Regions from separate parts of the Streptomyces sp. NPDC051913 genome, predicted to be linked through region 1. Evidence: riboswitches for the same ligand, from Rfam matches in the RefSeq annotation. Region 1 holds a riboswitch; each other region holds the start of a gene.
The links. A riboswitch is a leader RNA that binds a small molecule or an ion and turns the genes downstream of it on or off. The one in region 1 is predicted to bind cyclic di-AMP.
Positions count from the first base shown of each region.

Region 1 (5,956 bases):
GGAGACCAGGGTGAACGAGGTGCGCGACGCCCAGCGCGCCGCGCTGCCGGACGACGCGCAGTACGCGCAGGCCATCGCCAAGACCGGCACCCTCGCCCGCGACACCCTGCACGGCATGGTCCTCGACCAGGTCCTGCACCGCGCCGCCGAGGACGCCGGCATCACCGTCACCCGCAAGGAGATCCAGACCATGCGCACCGGTCTGGAACAGCAGGCCGGCGGCTCCAAGGCCCTGGAGACGGCCTGGCTCCAGCAGTACGGCGTCGCCCCCGAGCGCCTCGACGACAACCTCCGCCTCCAGCTGGAGGCCCAGAAACTCGCCGCCGCCCTCGGCACCGACACCAGCCAGCCCGCCTTCTGGGCAGCGCTGTCCAAGGCGTCCAAGGAACTCGACGTCGACCTCAACCCCCGCTACGGCACCTGGGACGTCGAGAAGAGCAGCCGCGTCGACGCCAAGACGCCGTGGGTGCGCGAGGTCACGGCATCGGGAACCCAGCAGACGGCCTGACCCGGGCTGTGGATGACTCGCGGGGCTGTCGGCGGCGTGGGTTAGCTTCGAACCGTGAACACCACCAGCCCCGAAGCCACGCCGGACACCCCCGCGGCCCCCGGCCGCATCGTCCTGCTGACCACCAGCCACCGCGTCGCCCCCGGCCTGCTGTCCTGGCCCGCCTGGCAGACACTGCACGCCGCCGACCGCGTGCTGTGCGCCGACGGCGCGCACCCGCAGCTGCCGTATCTGCGCGAGGCCGGGACAAGGGTCGACGAGGCGTCGCCGACGGCGGAGGAACTGGTCGCCGCCTGCGCGGGCGGTCACACCGTGGTCGTCGTGGCGACCGGTGAGGGCGAACCGGCCCTCACCGACGGCCTCGCCCGCCTCGCCGGCACGGGCCGCGTGTCCATGCCCGACCTCGAACTCCTCCCCGCCTCCTACGACCTCCCCGGCGCCCGCCTCCTCGACCTCGTCCAGGTCATGGACCGCATCCGCGCCGAATGCCCCTGGTCCTCGCAGCAGACCCACAAGGGCCTGGCCAAGTACGGCATCGAGGAGGCGTACGAACTCGTCGAGGCCATCGAGGACGGCGACCGCGACGAACTCCGCGAGGAACTCGGCGACGTCCTCCTCCAGGTCGTCTTCCACGCCCGCATCGCACAGGAGCACCCGGACGCCCCCTTCTCCATCGACGACGTGGCGGGCGGCATCGTCACCAAGCTCATCCACCGCCACCCCCACGTCTTCGGCGACGAGACCGCCTCGACCCCCGAGGAGGTCAAGGCCCACTGGCTGCGCACCAAGGCGATAGAGAAACAGCGCGAGTCGGTGACGGACGGCATCCCCCTCGGCCAGCCCGCCCTGGCCCTCGCCACGAAACTGGCGTCACGGGTCCGCACGGCGGGCCTGGCGGTAACGCTCCCGAAGGGCGAGGGCATCGGCTACGAACTGCTCGCACTGGCAGCCGCCGCCGAGGCCGAGGGCGTCGATCCGGAGGCGGCGCTGCGGGTCGCGGCGCGGGCTTATCGGGACGCGGTTCGGGCGGCTGAGGGGCTGGGTGCCTAGTACGCCGACATCCGTACGTGGCGGCCCGGCGAGGCTGGGCGGTGGTATGCAGGGCCGCCGAGACGGGTCGTCCGGAGCCCGCGCGGGTGTCGGCGGAAAACCCGGATACCGTCAAGGAGTGACCGACCAGCCCCTCGCCGAGCGCACCACCCCCACGGCCCCCGAACTCTTCACCTGGGAGTTCGCCACCGACCCCTACCCCGCCTACGCCTGGCTCCGCGAGCACGCACCCGTGCATCGGACGCGGTTGCCGAGTGGGGTGGAGGCCTGGCTGGTCACGCGTTACGCCGACGCCAAGCAGGCCCTCGCCGACCAGCGGCTCAGCAAGAACCCCGCGCACCACGACGAGCCCGCGCACGCCAAGGGGAAGACCGGCATCCCCGGGGAGCGCAAGGCGGAGTTGATGACGCATCTGCTCAACATCGATCCGCCGGACCACACGAGACTGCGCCGGCTCGTCAGTAAGGCGTTCACACCGCGCCGGGTCGCCGAGTTCGCCCCGCGCGTGCAGGAGTTGACCGATCAGCTGATCGACCGGTTCGCCGCGCAGGGCTCCGCCGACCTCATCCACGAGTTCGCGTTCCCGCTCCCCATCTACGCCATCTGCGACCTGCTCGGCGTCCCCCGCGAGGACCAGGACGACTTCCGGGACTGGGCAGGCATGATGATCCGGCACGGGGGCGGGCCGCGCGGCGGGGTCGCGCGGTCGGTGAAGAAGATGCGCGGGTATCTGCTGGAGCTCATCCACCGCAAGCGCGAGAGCCTCCCCGCCGATCCCGTCCCGGGTGAGGACCTGATCTCCGGCCTTATCCGCGCGTCCGACCACGGCGAGCATCTCACCGAGAACGAGGCCGCGGCGATGGCCTTCATCCTTTTGTTCGCGGGGTTCGAAACCACGGTCAATTTGGTGGGTAATGGGCTGTTTGCGCTGATGACCCACCCTGACCAGCGTGCCCGCCTCCAGGACTCCCTCGCCGCAGGCGAGACCGGCCTCCTGGAGACCGGTGTCGAGGAACTCCTGCGCTACGACGGCCCGGTGGAGCTCGCCACGTGGCGCTTCGCCACCCAGCCGCTCACTGTTGGAGGGCAGGACATCGCCGCCGGCGACCCCGTGCTCGTCGTGCTCGCCGCCGCCGACCGGGACCCCGCACGATTCGCGGACCCCGACACGCTCGACCTGTCCCGCCGTGACAACCAGCACCTCGGCTATGGCCACGGCATCCACTACTGCCTCGGCGCACCGCTTGCCCGGCTGGAGGGTCAGACCGCGCTCGCCACCCTGCTCACCCGGCTCCCCGACCTCCGACTCGCGGCGGATTCTGCCGATTTGAGATGGCGTGGCGGTCTCATCATGCGTGGGCTGCGGACGTTGCCGGTCGAGTTCACGCCGACCTCGTAGCAGGGTTCGCGCCAACTCGGCCATGAGCGCAGGCCGTTGTAAACGTGACACGCCCTCATCTCTGTGATCTTCACGTGATCTGCGCGGCATTAACTTGTGACAAGTGATCGTCTGCCGATACGTTCACCAACCAGCGTGGCGACCAGCACCACCCGCCACGCCGGTCACCGCTGTCTCCGAAAGGTCCCCGCATGCTCACCGGGAACGGTCGTCACCGTCGCCCCCGCCAAGCTCCGGCGCTTCTCGTCGCGGCCGGAGTGACCGGCTCCGCCATCGCGATCCCGCTGCTCGCCGCCACCGCCGCGAACGCGGCCGACGGGAGCACCTGGGACAAGGTCGCCAAGTGCGAGACCGACGGCTCCTGGAGCCAGAACAACGGTGACGGCACCTACGGCGGGCTCAGCCTCTCCCAGGAGAACTGGGAGGAGCACGGCGGCCTCGACTACGCCCCGACCGCCGACCTGGCCAGCCGCAACCAGCAGATAGCCGTCGCCGAGAAGGTCCTCGCGGACCAGGGTGTCGGCGTCTGGGGCGCCTGCGGGCTGCTCAACGGGCTGAGCAAGGACTCCGGCTCGGCCGATGTCGACACGGGTGTCGGGAGCGGCTCGTCCGACACGGCCGGCTCCGCGTCCGATGCGTCCGGATCGGGGTCGGAATCATCCGGGTTGTCCAACTCCTCGGAGTCCGACTCGTCGGGTGACGCCTCCACCGACGCCTCCGGTGACGCGTCCGGGAGCGCCTCCGGTGATGCCTCCGCCTCACCCTCCGCTTCACCGGACAAGTCTTCCAAGTCGGACACGTCCGACTCCGGGGTGGCCGATTCACAGTCGCCCGACAGCTCGCCCACAGTTCCGGCCAATGAGGTCGAATCGGACAACTCGTGGCAGGAGGGCGGTTCTTCGAGCCTCGTCGACATCGGCGCGCTCGGTGATGGCGCCGAGAGCGAGGCGGGCACCGGGCGGCACCGCGGTGCGAGCGCGGCCGAGAAGGCGTACACCGTCCGCGAGGGCGACACGCTCGCCTCCATCGCCGACTCCCTTGGGCTCGACGGCGGATGGCGTCGGCTCTACGCCGTGAACAAGAAGGTCATCGGCACCGACCCGAGCGCCATCATGCCCGGTCAGACCCTCGTAGTCGGGTCTGAATAGGGCGAAAACCGGCGGGAGTTCACGTCATGCTTCGCGCTGAATGTCCGGTTTGGCGAAAGTGTGGGATGAGTCTCAGAAGCCCTGATCGTCTTTGAAATTCCCCGGATTCCGTGGCTACGGTCAACACCGCTCGTCACCACGAGCCCCGGCTGCCGCAACGCCGAATCCTGCCAGCGGCCGTACGGGAACAGTCGTCGCGTCAAGCGCCGTAGGCAGGAGCGGGGGACCCAAGGTAAGTGCCGGGCCCAGCAGTTCACGCTGGACCGGCTTGGGGTGAAGCCGCGCATCGGGAGATGCGCGGCCGGGCAACTCAACCGGCCCGAACCCGACAGCTCACCTCGCAGGCGTCGGTGAGGGGATCCACCATGCTGTTTTCCGGCAAGGGCAAGCACCGCCGTCCGTCCAAGGCCACCCGCGCCGCCGCGCTCGCCGGCGTCACCGGTGTCGCCATCGCCGCCCCGCTGATGGCGGCCGGCAACGCCTCCGCCGCCACCGCCTCCGAGTGGGACGCCGTCGCCCAGTGCGAGTCGGGCGGCAACTGGTCCATCAACACCGGCAACGGCTACTACGGCGGTCTGCAGTTCTCCGCCTCGACCTGGGCCGCGTACGGCGGCACGGCGTACGCCTCCACCGCCGACCAGGCCTCCAAGTCGCAGCAGATCGAGATAGCCGAGAAGGTCCTCGCCGCCCAGGGCAAGGGCGCCTGGCCGACCTGTGGTGTGGGCCTGTCCGGCGCCACCTACACCGGCGGCGGCAGCTCGTCCTCCTCCGGCTCCTCCAGCTCGTCGAGCGACAGCAGCACCAGCACCCGCTCCTCCGAGCAGTCGACGTCCCGCTCCTCGGAGCGCACGACCGCCAAGAAGACCGTCACCACCCCGACCGGCAAGAAGGTCAAGAAGGGTGATGGCGAGTACAAGGTCGTCAAGGGCGACACCCTCAGCTCCATCGCCGAGAAGCACGACGGCAAGGGCGGCTGGCAGAAGCTGTTCAAGCTGAACAAGGACATCGTCAGCGACGCCGACTTCATCTACCCGGGCCAGCAGCTGCACCTCAAGTAGGGCAGCCGGGCAACGCCCAGCTGAACCACAGCGCCCTCACATCCGTGGTCCTCATACTGAAGGCCTCGTGAGGGTCACCCCCGTCCCCCACGGGCTCCCCGCTCCGGTGCGTGTTCCCCCGTACGCACCGGGGCGGGGTTTTTTACGCCATCTCTTTGTTCCGTTCGGAAACAATTTACTCTCGGTTCTGTCCACGGGGCGGTCCACGCGGTGGCCGATCGCCCTGAGCCGGTTAGGCTCGTCTCGCAGAGCCGCTGCGGCAGTGCCGTAGCCGCGTCACATCCCAAGAAGGAGATGCTCGTGCCGTCCATCGACGTCGTCGTAGCCCGGGAAATCCTGGACTCCCGAGGCAACCCCACGGTCGAGGTCGAGGTCGGCCTCGACGACGGCAGCACGGGTCGTGCCGCCGTCCCCTCCGGCGCCTCCACGGGCGCCTTCGAGGCCATCGAGCTTCGCGACGGTGACCCGAACCGCTACATGGGCAAGGGTGTCGAGAAGGCCGTCCTCGCCGTCATCGAGCAGATCGGCCCCGAGCTGGTCGGCTACGACGCCACCGAGCAGCGCCTGATCGACCAGGCCATGTTCGACCTGGACGCCACCGACAACAAGGGCTCCCTCGGCGCCAACGCCATCCTCGGCGTCTCCCTCGCCGTCGCCCACGCCGCCTCCGAGGCCAGCGACCTCCCGCTCTTCCGCTACCTGGGCGGCCCGAACGCGCACCTGCTGCCGGTGCCGATGATGAACATCCTGAACGGCGGCTCGCACGCCGACTCCAACGTGGACATCCAGGAGT
Region 1 covers NZ_JBIUCI010000010.1:242,249-248,204, forward strand. The annotation lists gene ACIHIX_RS29250 (SurA N-terminal domain-containing protein) at 1-508, shown strand, start outside; gene ACIHIX_RS29255 (nucleoside triphosphate pyrophosphohydrolase) at 563-1,558, shown strand; gene ACIHIX_RS29260 (cytochrome P450) at 1,677-2,957, shown strand; gene ACIHIX_RS29265 (transglycosylase family protein) at 3,149-4,105, shown strand; cyclic di-AMP (ydaO/yuaA leader) riboswitch at 4,300-4,467, shown strand; gene ACIHIX_RS29270 (transglycosylase family protein) at 4,471-5,163, shown strand; gene eno (phosphopyruvate hydratase) at 5,458-5,956, shown strand, end outside.

Region 2 (5,956 bases), on a different contig from region 1:
GCGGTGCGGCGGCTGCTGCCGGTCGTGCGGGAGGACGATCTTGTGCCTACTGCGGCGGGGGTGCGGGCGCAGGCCGTGTTGCGGGACGGGACGCTGGTGGATGACTTCCTGATCAAGGAGGGGGCGCGGACGGTGCATGTGCTGAACGCGCCTTCGCCTGCGGCGACGGCCTCGCTGCCGATCGGGCGGGAGGTGGCGAGGCGGGCGTTGGCCACGCTGGGCGAGGGCTGAGCGGGTGCCCGGCGTCGCTGTCGGCCGGGGGAGGGTTTCGCTCGCCCGCGCCGCGGGGTGCCGCCGCGCCCACCCGTGCCGCCCGAGCGGCACGACTGCCCGCAGCCAGGACGGGGAGACGCACGTAAAATCGACCCCACTGTGTCTGACTCCCGCAACGCCCCCGACGCGTCCCAGCCCTCCCACACTCCCGGTGTGTCCGTCCGGCACACCCGAGGCAAAGGCGAGCCCCGGTTCCCCGATGGGCCCAAGCCCGATCCCGCCGGGTCGCACTTCGAGCGGCGGATCCGGAGTTTTCAGCCGCGGCGCAGTCGGGTGACCGCAGGGCAGGCCGACGCGTTGCAGCGGCTGTGGCCCAAGTGGGGGCTGGACATCGACGGGCAGCAGGTCATCGACCTCGGTGAGCTGTTCGGCAACACCAACCCCGTCGTCCTGGAGATCGGGTTCGGCATGGGTGAGGCCACCGCGCAGATGGCCGCCGCCGATCCCGGCACCAACGTCCTCGCCGTCGACGTGCACACCCCCGGCCAGGGCAATCTGCTGGGCCTCGCCGACCAGGGCGCTCTGGCCAACGTCCGGGTGGCCAACGGCGACGCCATCATCCTGCTGCGCGAGATGCTCGCCCCCGACGCCCTCGACGGACTGCGCGTCTACTTCCCCGACCCCTGGCCGAAGAAGCGGCACCACAAGCGGCGGCTGATCCAACCGGAGTTCCTCAGCCTCGCCGCGACCCGTCTCAGGCCGGGCGCGATCGTGCACTGCGCGACCGACTGGGAGCCGTACGCCGAACAGATGCTTGAGGTGCTCACGGCGCACCCCGACTTCGAGAACACCCAGGCGGACGGCGGTTTCGCGCCGCGTCCCGACTACCGGCCGCTGACCCGTTTCGAGGGCCAGGGACTGGACAAGGGACATGTCGTGAACGACCTGTTGTTCCGCCGCGTACAGCGATGAAGAAGCAGCGACGAAGAAGCAGGACAGAAGCGAGCGAGACAAGCACCGCAGCCACCCCCCTCGTAAGGTCGATGCCGTGGCCACCTTTCCCCCGTACCCGACGCACCCTCCCACCGGCCCCGCCGGCGGTGCGCTGCGGCACGCGCACTGGTGGCAGCGGAACTGGGTGCGGTACGGCGCTCTGATCACCCTGCTGGCGCTGTCCGGGCTCGTCATCCTCGCCCTGGTGCGGGAACAGACCGGCACCGAGGGCTTCCTGGTCGGCCTCGGCCTCGCGATCCTCCCGGTGCCGCTGCTGATAGCCGCGTTCCGCTGGCTTGACCGCGTCGAACCGGGCCCCTGGCGCAATCTGCTGTTCTGCTTCGCCTGGGGCGCCTGCGCGGCGGCGCTGATAGCGATCGTCGCCAACAGCTTCGCCACGCGATGGATAGCGACGGCGACAGCCGACCCGTCCAGCGCGGACACCCTCGGGGCGACGGTGATAGCGCCGGTCGTGGAGGAGTCGGCGAAGGCCGCGGCCGTGCTCCTCGTGTTCCTCTTCCGCAGACGGGACTTCACCGGGATCGTCGACGGCGTGGTGATAGCCGGGGTCACCGCCACCGGCTTCGCGTTCACCGAGAACATCCTCTACCTCGGCACCGCCTTCGGCACCGACCAGCTCACCGGCGACCGCGGCATCGCCTCCGTGACCGCGGCGACCTTCTTCGTGCGGGTCATCATGTCCCCGTTCGCGCACCCCCTGTTCACGGTGCTCACGGGCATCGGCTTCGGCATCGCGGCCCTGTCCGCCGACCGGCAGCACGTCCGCCGGGTCCTGCTCCCCCTGTCCGGCCTGGTGCTGGCGATGGGCATGCACGCCGTCTGGAACGGCTCGTCCACCCTCGGGGAGTACGGCTTCTTCGCCGTCTACGCGGCCTTCATGCTCCCCGCGTTCGGGCTGCTGACCTGGCTGGTCATCTGGACCCGGCAGCGCGAGCTGCGGACCGTCCGCGAGGAGCTGCCCGCCTACGCCGTGACCGGCTGGCTCACCCCCGCCGAACCCTTCGCGCTCGGCTCGATGCGGGCCCGGCGCATCGCCCGCCAGTACGCCCGCCACCACGCCGGAAGGCCCGCGGCGCGCGCGGTGGCGCAGTACGAGGCGTACGCGACGTCCCTCGCGTTCCTGCGGCACCGCGGGCGCCGTGGCCGCGCCGGTGCCGACTTCGTCGTACGGGAGCGGGAGTTGCTGCACGAGCTGTGGGCCCGGCGCGAGGTCGCCCGCCCCGCGCTGGACCACGCGGCCCGTGTGACGGCACCGCCGGTTCCGGTGGTCCCGGCGCCCTGGCCGATGTACGGGGTGTACGGGTACGGGCAGCAGCCGGCGCCGTACTCCCAGCCGGCGTATCCCGCGTACAACCCGTACCAGTCCTGACGAGGGTTACGCCGACGCCTCCGTGAGCCGCTCCACCTCCGCGTCCGTGAGCGTCACCTCCGCCACCCGCACCAGCGCCGGCAGCTGCTCCACCGTGCGGGCCGAGGCGATCGGGGCGGCGACCGTCGGCTGGGCGGCGAGCCAGGCCAGGGCGATCGTGGCGACCGGCACGCGGTGGTCCTCGGCGATGTCGTCGAGGGCGGCGAGCACCGAGCGGCCCCGCTCGGTCTCCAGGTGCTTGCCGGCGCCCGCGGCGGCCCGGGCGCCCTCCACCACCTCGCCCTCGCGGTACTTGCCCGTGAGGAACCCGGACGCGAGCGAGAAGTACGGGACGGCGGCGAGGCCGGTGCGCTCCGCCAGGTCCTGGAGCTCACCCTCGTAGGTCGCGCGCGAGACCAGGTTGTAGTGCGGCTGGAGTGCCACGTACCGGGCCAGGCCCTCGCGCTCGGAGAAGGCCAGCGACTTCTCCAGCCGCTCGGCGGAGATGTTGGAGGCGGCGATGTGCCGCACCTTGCCCGCCCTGACCAGTTCGTCGAGTGCGCCGATGATCTCCTCGACCGGCACTTCGGGCTTGTCGAAGTGGGTGTAGTAGAGGTCGATGTGGTCGGTGCCCAGGCGGCGCAGGGAGGCGTCCGCGGCGGCCTTGATGTTGGCGGCCGTCAGGCCCTGGTACTCCGGGTGCTGGCTGACCTTCGTGGCGATCACGACGTCGTCGCGGTTGCCGCGCGCCTTGATCCACTTCCCGATGATGGTCTCGGACTCACCGCCCGAGTTGCCCTCCACCCACGCGGAGTAGGAGTCGGCGGTGTCGACGAAGTTGCCGCCCGCGGCGGCGTAGGCGTCCAGGACGGCGAAGGACTGTGCCTCGTCGGCGGTCCAGCCGAAGACGTTGCCGCCGAGGGAGAGCGGGAAGACCTCGAGGTCGGACGTGCCCAGCTTGCGAAGAGAAGTCATGTACGGGATCAACACCCGTACCGGAAGCCGATATTCCGGACACGGAGAACCGGCAGCCCTGACGTCGGGGGGTGAGCGTCAGGACCGCCGGGGTTCAGAAGGAGACCCGCCTCAGGGAGTGAGGCCCTTGCTGCGCAGCCATGCCATCGGGTCGATGCCGGTGTCCGCCCCGCCGGGGTGGACCTCCAGGTGCAGATGGGCCCCGGTCACGTTGCCGGTCGCGCCCACGCGCCCGATCACCTCACCGGTACTGACCTTCTGGCCGACGCTGACGCTGATCGAGGACTGGTGGCAGAACCACAGCTCGGTGCCGTCGTCGAGGGTGAGGATCGTGCGGTAGCCGTAGGAGCCGGCCCAGCCGGCCTCCGTGATGGTGCCGCTGTGGATGGCCTTGATCAGCGTGCCCGTGGGGGCCGCGAAGTCGAGACCGGTGTGGTAGCCGGAGGACCACAGCGAACCGGCCTGACCGAAGGTCGAGGTGATCGTGTACGAGGAGGTCGGCAGCGTGAACTGCTTGGCGAGCTCGGCGAGACGCTTGGCCTCGGCCTCCTTCGCGGCCTTCTCCTCGGCGGCCTTCTTCGCCTCGGCGGCGTCGTCGGCGGCCTGCTTCAGCGCGGCGGCCTCGGCCTTCGCGGACTGCTCGGCGACCTCGGCCTCGGCGGCGAGCTGGACCTTGTTGTCGACCTGGTTCTGCTGACTTTCGGCCTGCGCCATGATCCGGTTGCGCAGCGCCTCACCGGCGTCCGAGCCGCTCTCCGCGGTCTCCGTGGTGCTGGTGGCCAGGCTGCTGAGCGCGGTGGCGGAACCCTTGGGGGCCTCGTCGTCACCGCCGAAGACGCCGCCCACGGAGGGCAGGTCGGGCATCGAGATGGAGACCGGCGGCTTGCCGGTGTTGGCGCTGGCCATACCGCCCGCGCCGACGGCGGCTATGACACCGACGCCCAGGACGGTGGAGCTGCGGGCGAGTCCCCCGCCGCGCTGCTTGGCCACCCGGTGCTTGCCGCGAGCCGGCCGGAGGGAGTCCTCGGTGGGATTCCAGACCTCCTGCGGACCCTCGTCGTGGTGGTAGCTGCCGTAGCCGAAGGCATCGGTGCTGCGCTGGCTCGGCACATACGGGGCCTCGGGGGCAGGCCGGTTTGACGCCACGTGGGCGTGCTCCTTTCCTTCCTTCTCGCCTACCGGGTTAGCTGACGGGTTCGGAGCAGGAAGGTCTCCTACGCGCGTATAACCGCCGTGCTGCCACGGCGACTTCCGCGTGATTCACCCCAAGTTGGTGGTTCCCCGGTTCCCTTGCGGGATTCGGCGCGTGCGCACGGAGCCGACTCTTGTGACGGCTGGGACGACCGCGCTGCGTTATCGAACGTTAATAGACCCGGGGTGCTGATTCCAAGCTGTTCCGCTTGATCATTAACCTTTTTCAGCAGGACGTAGGGGTCATGGCCGGTGAAAAACGGGCGAGTTGACCCGACCTCAGGAAGCTCACAGGTACTGACGGTATGTCAGTTGTTATGCGGAGGGGGGTCGAGCGATCACCCGCCGTGACAACTGCCGCGTGAGGGGAAACGACCCGGAAACGACTCAGGGCCGGAATCCATTAGATTCCGGCCCTGGGCCATCAGTAGCGGGGACAGGATTTGAACCTGCGACCTCTGGGTTATGAGCCCAGCGAGCTACCGAGCTGCTCCACCCCGCGGCGATGACTCAATAGTACGCCATCCGCGGGGCTGCTCGCGCACGCATTACCCCTGGGCCCGCTCGACCTGTGTTTCTCAGTCGGCCGGGTTGCCCGCGTGGGTCAGGGTCTCCCAGGAGACGAAGAGGTTGTCGGTGCCTGCCGGGCGGGTCTCCTCCGCGAGTTTGCGGGCCGCCGGGACGGAGAGGCCGAGGCGGCCCTCCAGGTGGTTGAGGGCGACCTCCAGGTCCGGGCCCATGTTCCGGTCCACCTTCCCGCCGCACAGCCACGCGGGCGCGGACTCGCCGGCCTGGTAGCGGGCGTGGAAGGCGAGGGTGCTCTTCAGCCGGTCCTTGATCTCGCCGTAGAGGTCGATGCCCTGGTGCCAGGCGGTCTCGGCGATGTGGGCGGTGGCGGCGACGGAGTAACCGACGTGCTTGAAGTTGCGGCAGGTCTCCTGGGACATGCCGTCCTTGTACGTCTTCTGCCCGAACCAGTACGTCGTCAGCTTCTGCGGTGTGGTGATGCTCGCCCCCTTGGGGGTGAGCGGCAGCGTGCCGTCCTCGGCCAGGTAGAAGTAGGCGGGCACGCGCTCCCGGAACCGTTCGAGGGCGTGGTCGAAGGCCCTCCGGTCCTCCAGGAAGACGGCGATCCCGATGGCCGCGTCGGTCATCACGAGGTCCCAGTTGCCGTTGTAGTCGGGGACCTTGCGGGTCACGGTCGGCAGATACGCC
Region 2 covers NZ_JBIUCI010000026.1:95,386-101,341, reverse strand. The annotation lists gene lhgO (L-2-hydroxyglutarate oxidase) at 1-231, shown strand, start outside; gene trmB (tRNA (guanosine(46)-N7)-methyltransferase TrmB) at 373-1,185, shown strand; gene ACIHIX_RS44010 (PrsW family intramembrane metalloprotease) at 1,262-2,596, shown strand; gene ACIHIX_RS44005 (aldo/keto reductase) at 2,603-3,550, opposite strand; gene ACIHIX_RS44000 (M23 family metallopeptidase) at 3,662-4,696, opposite strand; cyclic di-AMP (ydaO/yuaA leader) riboswitch at 4,708-4,865, opposite strand; tRNA gene ACIHIX_RS43995 (tRNA-Met) at 5,170-5,243, opposite strand; gene ACIHIX_RS43990 (alginate lyase family protein) at 5,320-5,956, opposite strand, start outside.
Region 2: it holds a riboswitch for cyclic di-AMP, as region 1 does, so the genes downstream of both, ACIHIX_RS44000 (M23 family metallopeptidase) here and ACIHIX_RS29270 (transglycosylase family protein) in region 1, are expected to answer to the same signal.

Region 3 (5,956 bases), on a different contig from region 1:
GTCGTCCTACGGGCCGGTGATGCGCTTCGTGTGCGGCACGGAGTTCGCCTCCCCGAGGCTGGCGAGGCACCTGGCGACGGCCCACGGCTAGGGCCTGTCCGGCGCTGGGGCAGCGGCGGTCCGGCCCGCGGGCAGGGTCGGCCGGGCCGAGGATCAGATCTCCCCGGCCGCCCGCTGCCACGCCATGAACTCCTCGACCAGCTCAGGCGGATTGGCGTACTCCGTCGCGTGCACCTCCCAGCCGGGGCAGTCCATGTCGAAGACGACGACAGGCAGCGGACGCCCGAAGGTCTTCTCGATCACGCCGTCGGCGTGGAGGTGGCGGGCGAGGTCGATGACGGCGTCGTAGAAGTGCAGGCGGAGGAGGTCGGTCCGGGCACGGAGGTCGTCGTCGTCCAGCACCCGGCCGAGGTCGAACTCACCGTCGTACCAGACACCGAGCCGCCTGACCTCCTCCACGTACACCCGGCTGCCCACCGGGTCCTCGGGGATGTTGCCGAGCATCTCGAAGCCGTCGAGGAGCCAGTAGGCGTAATTCCAGCGGACCTCGCCCTCGTCACCCGGGTATTTCTCCCGCTCGTACTGGCTCTCGGTGTTGTAGCCGATGGCCACGTACGGGTGGCGGTCGTCGGCGTCGACGCGCCAGATGCGGAAGGAGAGGGCGTACATCTCGGGCTTGAGCCGCTCGGGGAAGCGTTCGAGGACACCGACCGCCGCCACCCGCAGATGCTCCAGGAAGGTCCCTGGCTGATCCGTTCGATCCGTCACCCCGCGAGGATCTCACCCCCACCGAACGGAGCCCACCGCGGACAGCCCTGTCAGTGCCCTGTCCGTGCTCTGACGGCGACTACGACCGGTATCGGCCCAGTGTCCGCAGCCCCGGCAGTGCCCGGTCCTCGAAGTCGAACAGGGCAAGGTTCTCCCACGCGTTGCCGGACGTCGGGTCCTCCGGGTTCCAGCCGCTGCCCGAGCGGTAGGTCCAGGCGCCTTCCCAGTAGCAGTGGCCGAGCCCCTGCCCGCCGGGGACCGCGGCCATGAGGTCGGCCACCGCGCGCAGCCACGCGGCCTGGCCCTCGGGGGTGGCGGGGAAGCCCGGGGTGAGCTGGGAGGGGCTGTTGAGGATGTCGTTGACGTCGTCCTCGCTGCTCAGCGTGAACGGGTACGCGGTCTCGGCGATGACGACGGGCTTGCCGTAACGGGCGGTGATGTCCGCGAAGTTGGCGGCGGCCGCGTCAAGGCCGCCGTGCCAGAAGGGGTAATACGACTGGGCGATGATGTCGAAGTCGAGGCCCTGGGCGACCGCGTTGTCGAACCACCAGCGGGACGTGCCGTTGTCACCGCCCGCGGCGAGGTGCAGCATCGTGCGGATACGGGGCTGGGTGTCCCGCGCGGCGCTCAGCCCGGCCTTCAGAAGCAGGGCGAGATTGCCCCAACCCCCGCCGTCACTGCCCCAGTTCTTGCCCTCGGGCCACAGCACGCCGCCGTTGATCTCATTGCCGACCTGGACGAACGCGGCCGGCGTGCCCTGGCGCCGCAGCGCGCCCAGTACCTCGGCCGTGTGGTCGTACACCGCACGGGACAGGCCCGTCACGTCCAGGTCCGCCCACGCGGCCGGCTTTGTCTGGTGCCCCGGGTCGGCCCATGTGTCCGAGTAGTGGAAGTCGACCCAGATGCCGATGCCGGCCCGGCGCAGCCGGCGGGCGAGGGGAAGGATGTGCGCCTTGTTGTTGTAGCCGTCGACCGGGTCGACCCACACCTTCAGCCGGGCATGGCTGATCCCCGCGCGGGCGAGCAGCCGGACCGGGTCCTCGCGGTGCCCGTCGGCGGTGCGGTACACGGCGCCGTGGTCCTCGTTCTTGGGCAGCGAGGAGAGGTCGACGGCTCGTATCTCCAGGCGGCGCCCGCCCGTTGAGGCCGCGGCGGGCACCGCTCCCAGCACGGGGACGGCCAGCGCGGCGGCTCCCGCAGCGGTGAGCACACTGCGTCTACGCATGTCAGGGTCCTTTCACAGAGCATGAGAAAACGCCCAGCGTCTGTGAGCGTGCACAGACTTCAAAGAGGGCGACACCCGCGAGCAACAGTAGGTAACCCGACAGACTCTTCAATGACAAGAGGGTGAAATGCTTCATTCTCTGTGCACGCTCACAGACACTCACGAATCCGTGATCACGTCCCACGGCCTCGACGGGACGCGGGCCGGCTCTTCGAGGACGCCAACTCCCCTGTCGTGGTGCGGGATTCCACTGGGGCGCCAACCGGAGCCGACGTCAACGGATGTGAAAGGTGCGGCCGTCCGGTTCGCGTCGAGTCGGCGGGGGATTCCATCCGTATTCTCTGATCATGGCCGCACCCACCGCATATTCACTCGTCGCCACTGACCTGGACGGAACCCTCCTCCGGGGCGACGACACGCTCTCCGACCGCTCGCTCGCCGCGCTCGCGCGGGTGGCGGCGGCCGGGGCCCGGCATCTGGTGGTGACCGGCCGACCGGCCCCCAGAGTGCGGCCGCTCCTCGACGACCTCGGCAGCACCGGGCTCGCGGTGTGCGGGCAGGGCGCGCAGGTGTACGACGCCGGCGCGGACCGTCTGCTGTGGTCGGTCACCTTGGACCGGGAGCTGGCCGAGACCGCGCTCGGCAAGATCGAGGCGGAGGTGGGGCAGGTGTACGCCGCCGTCGACCAGGACGGGGTCGACGGGCTCACGCTCATCGAGCCGGGCTATCTGATGCCGCACCCGACCCTGCCCGCCGTGCGGGTGGGCCGCCGTGACGACCTGTGGTGCGAGCCGATCAGCAAGGTGCTGCTGCGCCATCCCACCCTGTCGGACGACGAGTTGGCGGCGACCGCGCGCGGAGTCGTCGGTTCCCTCGCGACGGTGACGATGTCCGGCCCCGGCACCGTCGAACTCCAGCCATGCGGCATCACGAAGGCGACGGGCCTCGCGCTGGCCGCCGAGTACCTCGGCCTCGGCCCGCGGGACACCGTCGCCTTCGGTGACATGCCCAACGACATCCCCATGTTCGACTGGGCGGCCCATGGTGTCGCGATGGCCAACGCCCACCCCGAACTCAAGGCGGTCGCGGACGAGATCACCCTTTCGAACGAGGACGACGGCGTCGCCGTCGTCCTCGATCGGCTGTATCGCTAGATCTCTAGTAGGCGCCGTACACGTTGTCGATCGAGCCGTACACCGCGGCCGCGTAGTTGCAGGCCGCGGTGATGTTCGCGACCGGGTCGTAGGAGTTCCACGAGGTGCCGGCCACGTGGTACGCGTTGAAGGTCGGGTCGATCACCTGGAGCAGGCCCTTGGAGGGCGTGCCCGCGATCGCGTTGGAGTCCCAGTTGTTGATGGCGTACGGGTTGCCCGAGGACTCACGGATGACGTTGCGGTAGATGCCGTCGTAGGTGCCGGGGATCCCGTTCTGGGCCATGACCTGGAGCGAGGCGCGGATCCAGCCGTCGAGGGTGTCGGAGTAGCCGAGCGAGGTGGCGGTGACCGTGGTCGTGGTGGCCGCGGACGCGGTGGTCGCGCCGACGACGGGGAAGGCGAGTGCGGCGACGGCGGCACCGGTGACAGCGAGCTTGCGGGACAGACGCATGACGAAGTTCCTCTCCGGCGCCTGCGAGGTGAGCTGTCGGGTTCGGGCGGGAGCTGCCCGGTCATGCCGAGAAGGCATTACTTCACCCCAAGCCGTACCGGAATGTCCGAAGACGTCCGGTACGGCGACTTACCTGGTTCCCCCGCTCCTGCCGTGAAGTTCTCTGTGTGAGCGGTCTACGGGCGGCGGCAGGATTCGGCGTCCACCCGGGCCGGGAACGTATGCGACTGCACATGTCCGAAACAAGTACCGGATTCACAGATCGCACCTGTTGACCTTGGTGCGTGGATTGTGAGGCCCGGAATCACGGGGATTAGGGGCGTGGGAGCGTGAGGCAAGTCACCGTCGAGCGCGAGAACGGCAAATCGGGCAATCATCCCCAACTGGCGTTTAACCGGCGGTCCGTGGAATCCGCTTCTCCCAGGTCCGATGGAAGACCACCTCGCCGCCCTCGGTGCAGATCACCTCGTCGGAGGTCAGGAACACAGCCGCCTCACAGATGATCTCCGAGCGGGTCCGGACGGTCGTGTCCCAGCCCAGCTCCGGCCGGTGCAGCCGGATCGACCACTCCGAGCGGGCGCGGGCCGACAGGGGGTCCGTCTCGTCGATCGTGTACGTCTCCAGTGCGTCCTCGGTGAACTCCAGGCCGTCGGGATAGACCCGGGTGCCGCCGTACCGCGGATCGACCTCAAGGCGCCACTCGCCCTTGGCGACATCCCGGACGACCAGCCGCTCGGGGCGGGGTTCGTCGAGGGTGGCCGGGAAGTTGACCCCGAGGGGCGCGGACTGTTCGGGCTCTGCGAAGCCGATGTCGGCAGCCAAGTCACGGGTCCTGACCGGCAGTTCGAGGAAGCTGCCCGCCGGGTCCAGCGTGAGGCCGGCCTCTGACTCGGGTTGCGGCCAGATCCACGGCCAGTACGCGGAGGAGACCGCGAGCCGGATGCGATGACCCGGCGGGAAGACATGCCCGATGCCGTTCAGCTCGAAGGCGACCTCCCCGGTCGCCCCCGGCTCCCACGGCACCGCCCGGTCCCGCCCGTGCCGCGCCGACAGATTCAGCACGCCCCGGGTGGCCAGCGTCGACGCACCGTCCGGCGCCACATCGCACAGCCGTGCGATCACCTGTCCGCGCGGCACCTCGCACGTCACCCGCAACCGCACCCGGGGCCGCCCCAGCACCCAGGTCTCCTCGCCCACCGCGAACTCGAAACAGGCCGAACGGGCGTCCTCCTCCCGCTGGTCCGGCGGCAGGTCGGCGTCGTTCCCGAACGGGAAGAAGCGCCCGGCGTCCACGCCCGTGTGCTGCGGGGAGCGGACGAGGACGGGGGCGCCCTGGAGGCCGTACGAGATGGTCGTGACGTGCGGGGAGGGCCAGGCCGGCTCGCCGACCCAGCGGCCCGGGAGGGCGTCGTAGGCCGTGGCGGGGCGATGGGAGTCGCTGACGTAGGCCCGCAGCAGGGGCTCGCGCATGACGCCGGTGTCGACGCCCTTCAGGTGCTGGTCCCACCAGCGCAGGGTCTCCTGGAGGAAGCCGATCGCCGGACCCGGCGGCAGCCCGCGGTCCGGGTACTGGTGGGGCCAGGGGCCGACGATCCCTCGTACCCGGTCCGGAGGCAGATGCTCGACCAGCCTCAGCACCGTGTCGCGGTACGGGTCGTGCCAGCCGCCCACCGCCAGGACCGCCGCGTCGATCGCGCCGTAGTCCTCGCAGACGCTGCCGTGGCGCCAGTAGTCGTCGCGGGTCTGGTGGTCCAGCCAGGTGTGGATGAACGGGTCGACGTGCTCCAGGCGTTCGAGCCACAGGTCCCGCCAGCCCGGGCCCGCGTACCGCGGGTCGGGGGGCCGGGAGACGAAGGCCAGCATGGTGGCGGCCCAGGCGTGCATGTCGACGGCGAGGACGGAACCTCCCCTGTAGTGCACGTCGTTGTCATAGCGGTCGTCCGTGGAGCAGACCGTGACGACCGCCTTGAGCGGCTCGGGCGCGAGGGCCGCGATCTGGAGGGAGTTGAAGCCGCCCCAGGAGATGCCGAACATGCCCACCCGGCCGTCGCACCAGGGCTGCGTCGCCAGCCAGTTGACCACCTCGACCCCGTCGGCCAGCTCGGTCGCCGAGTACTCGTCCGTCGGCAGCCCTTCGCTGTTGCCGTGCCCGCGGACGTCGACGCGCACGGAGGCGTACCCGTGGCCCGCGTACCAGGGGTGCCGCTGGAAGTCGCGGGGCGCGGTCCAGTCGGTGAGCCGGTACGGCAGGTATTCGAGCAGAGCGGGTACCGGTTCTTCGGTGAGCGGTCGCCACACGCGCGCGTACAGCCGCGTCCCGTCCGGGAGCGGGATGCGGAGGTCCTCGTGGGCCGTCTC
Region 3 covers NZ_JBIUCI010000001.1:982,131-988,086, reverse strand. The annotation lists gene ACIHIX_RS04615 (FAD-dependent oxidoreductase) at 1-91, shown strand, start outside; gene ACIHIX_RS04610 (hypothetical protein) at 154-768, opposite strand; gene ACIHIX_RS04605 (arabinogalactan endo-beta-1,4-galactanase) at 848-1,993, opposite strand; gene ACIHIX_RS04600 (HAD family hydrolase) at 2,341-3,147, shown strand; gene ACIHIX_RS04595 (transglycosylase SLT domain-containing protein) at 3,152-3,598, opposite strand; cyclic di-AMP (ydaO/yuaA leader) riboswitch at 3,604-3,808, opposite strand; gene ACIHIX_RS04590 (CocE/NonD family hydrolase) at 3,989-5,956, opposite strand, start outside.
Region 3: it holds a riboswitch for cyclic di-AMP, as region 1 does, so the genes downstream of both, ACIHIX_RS04595 (transglycosylase SLT domain-containing protein) here and ACIHIX_RS29270 (transglycosylase family protein) in region 1, are expected to answer to the same signal.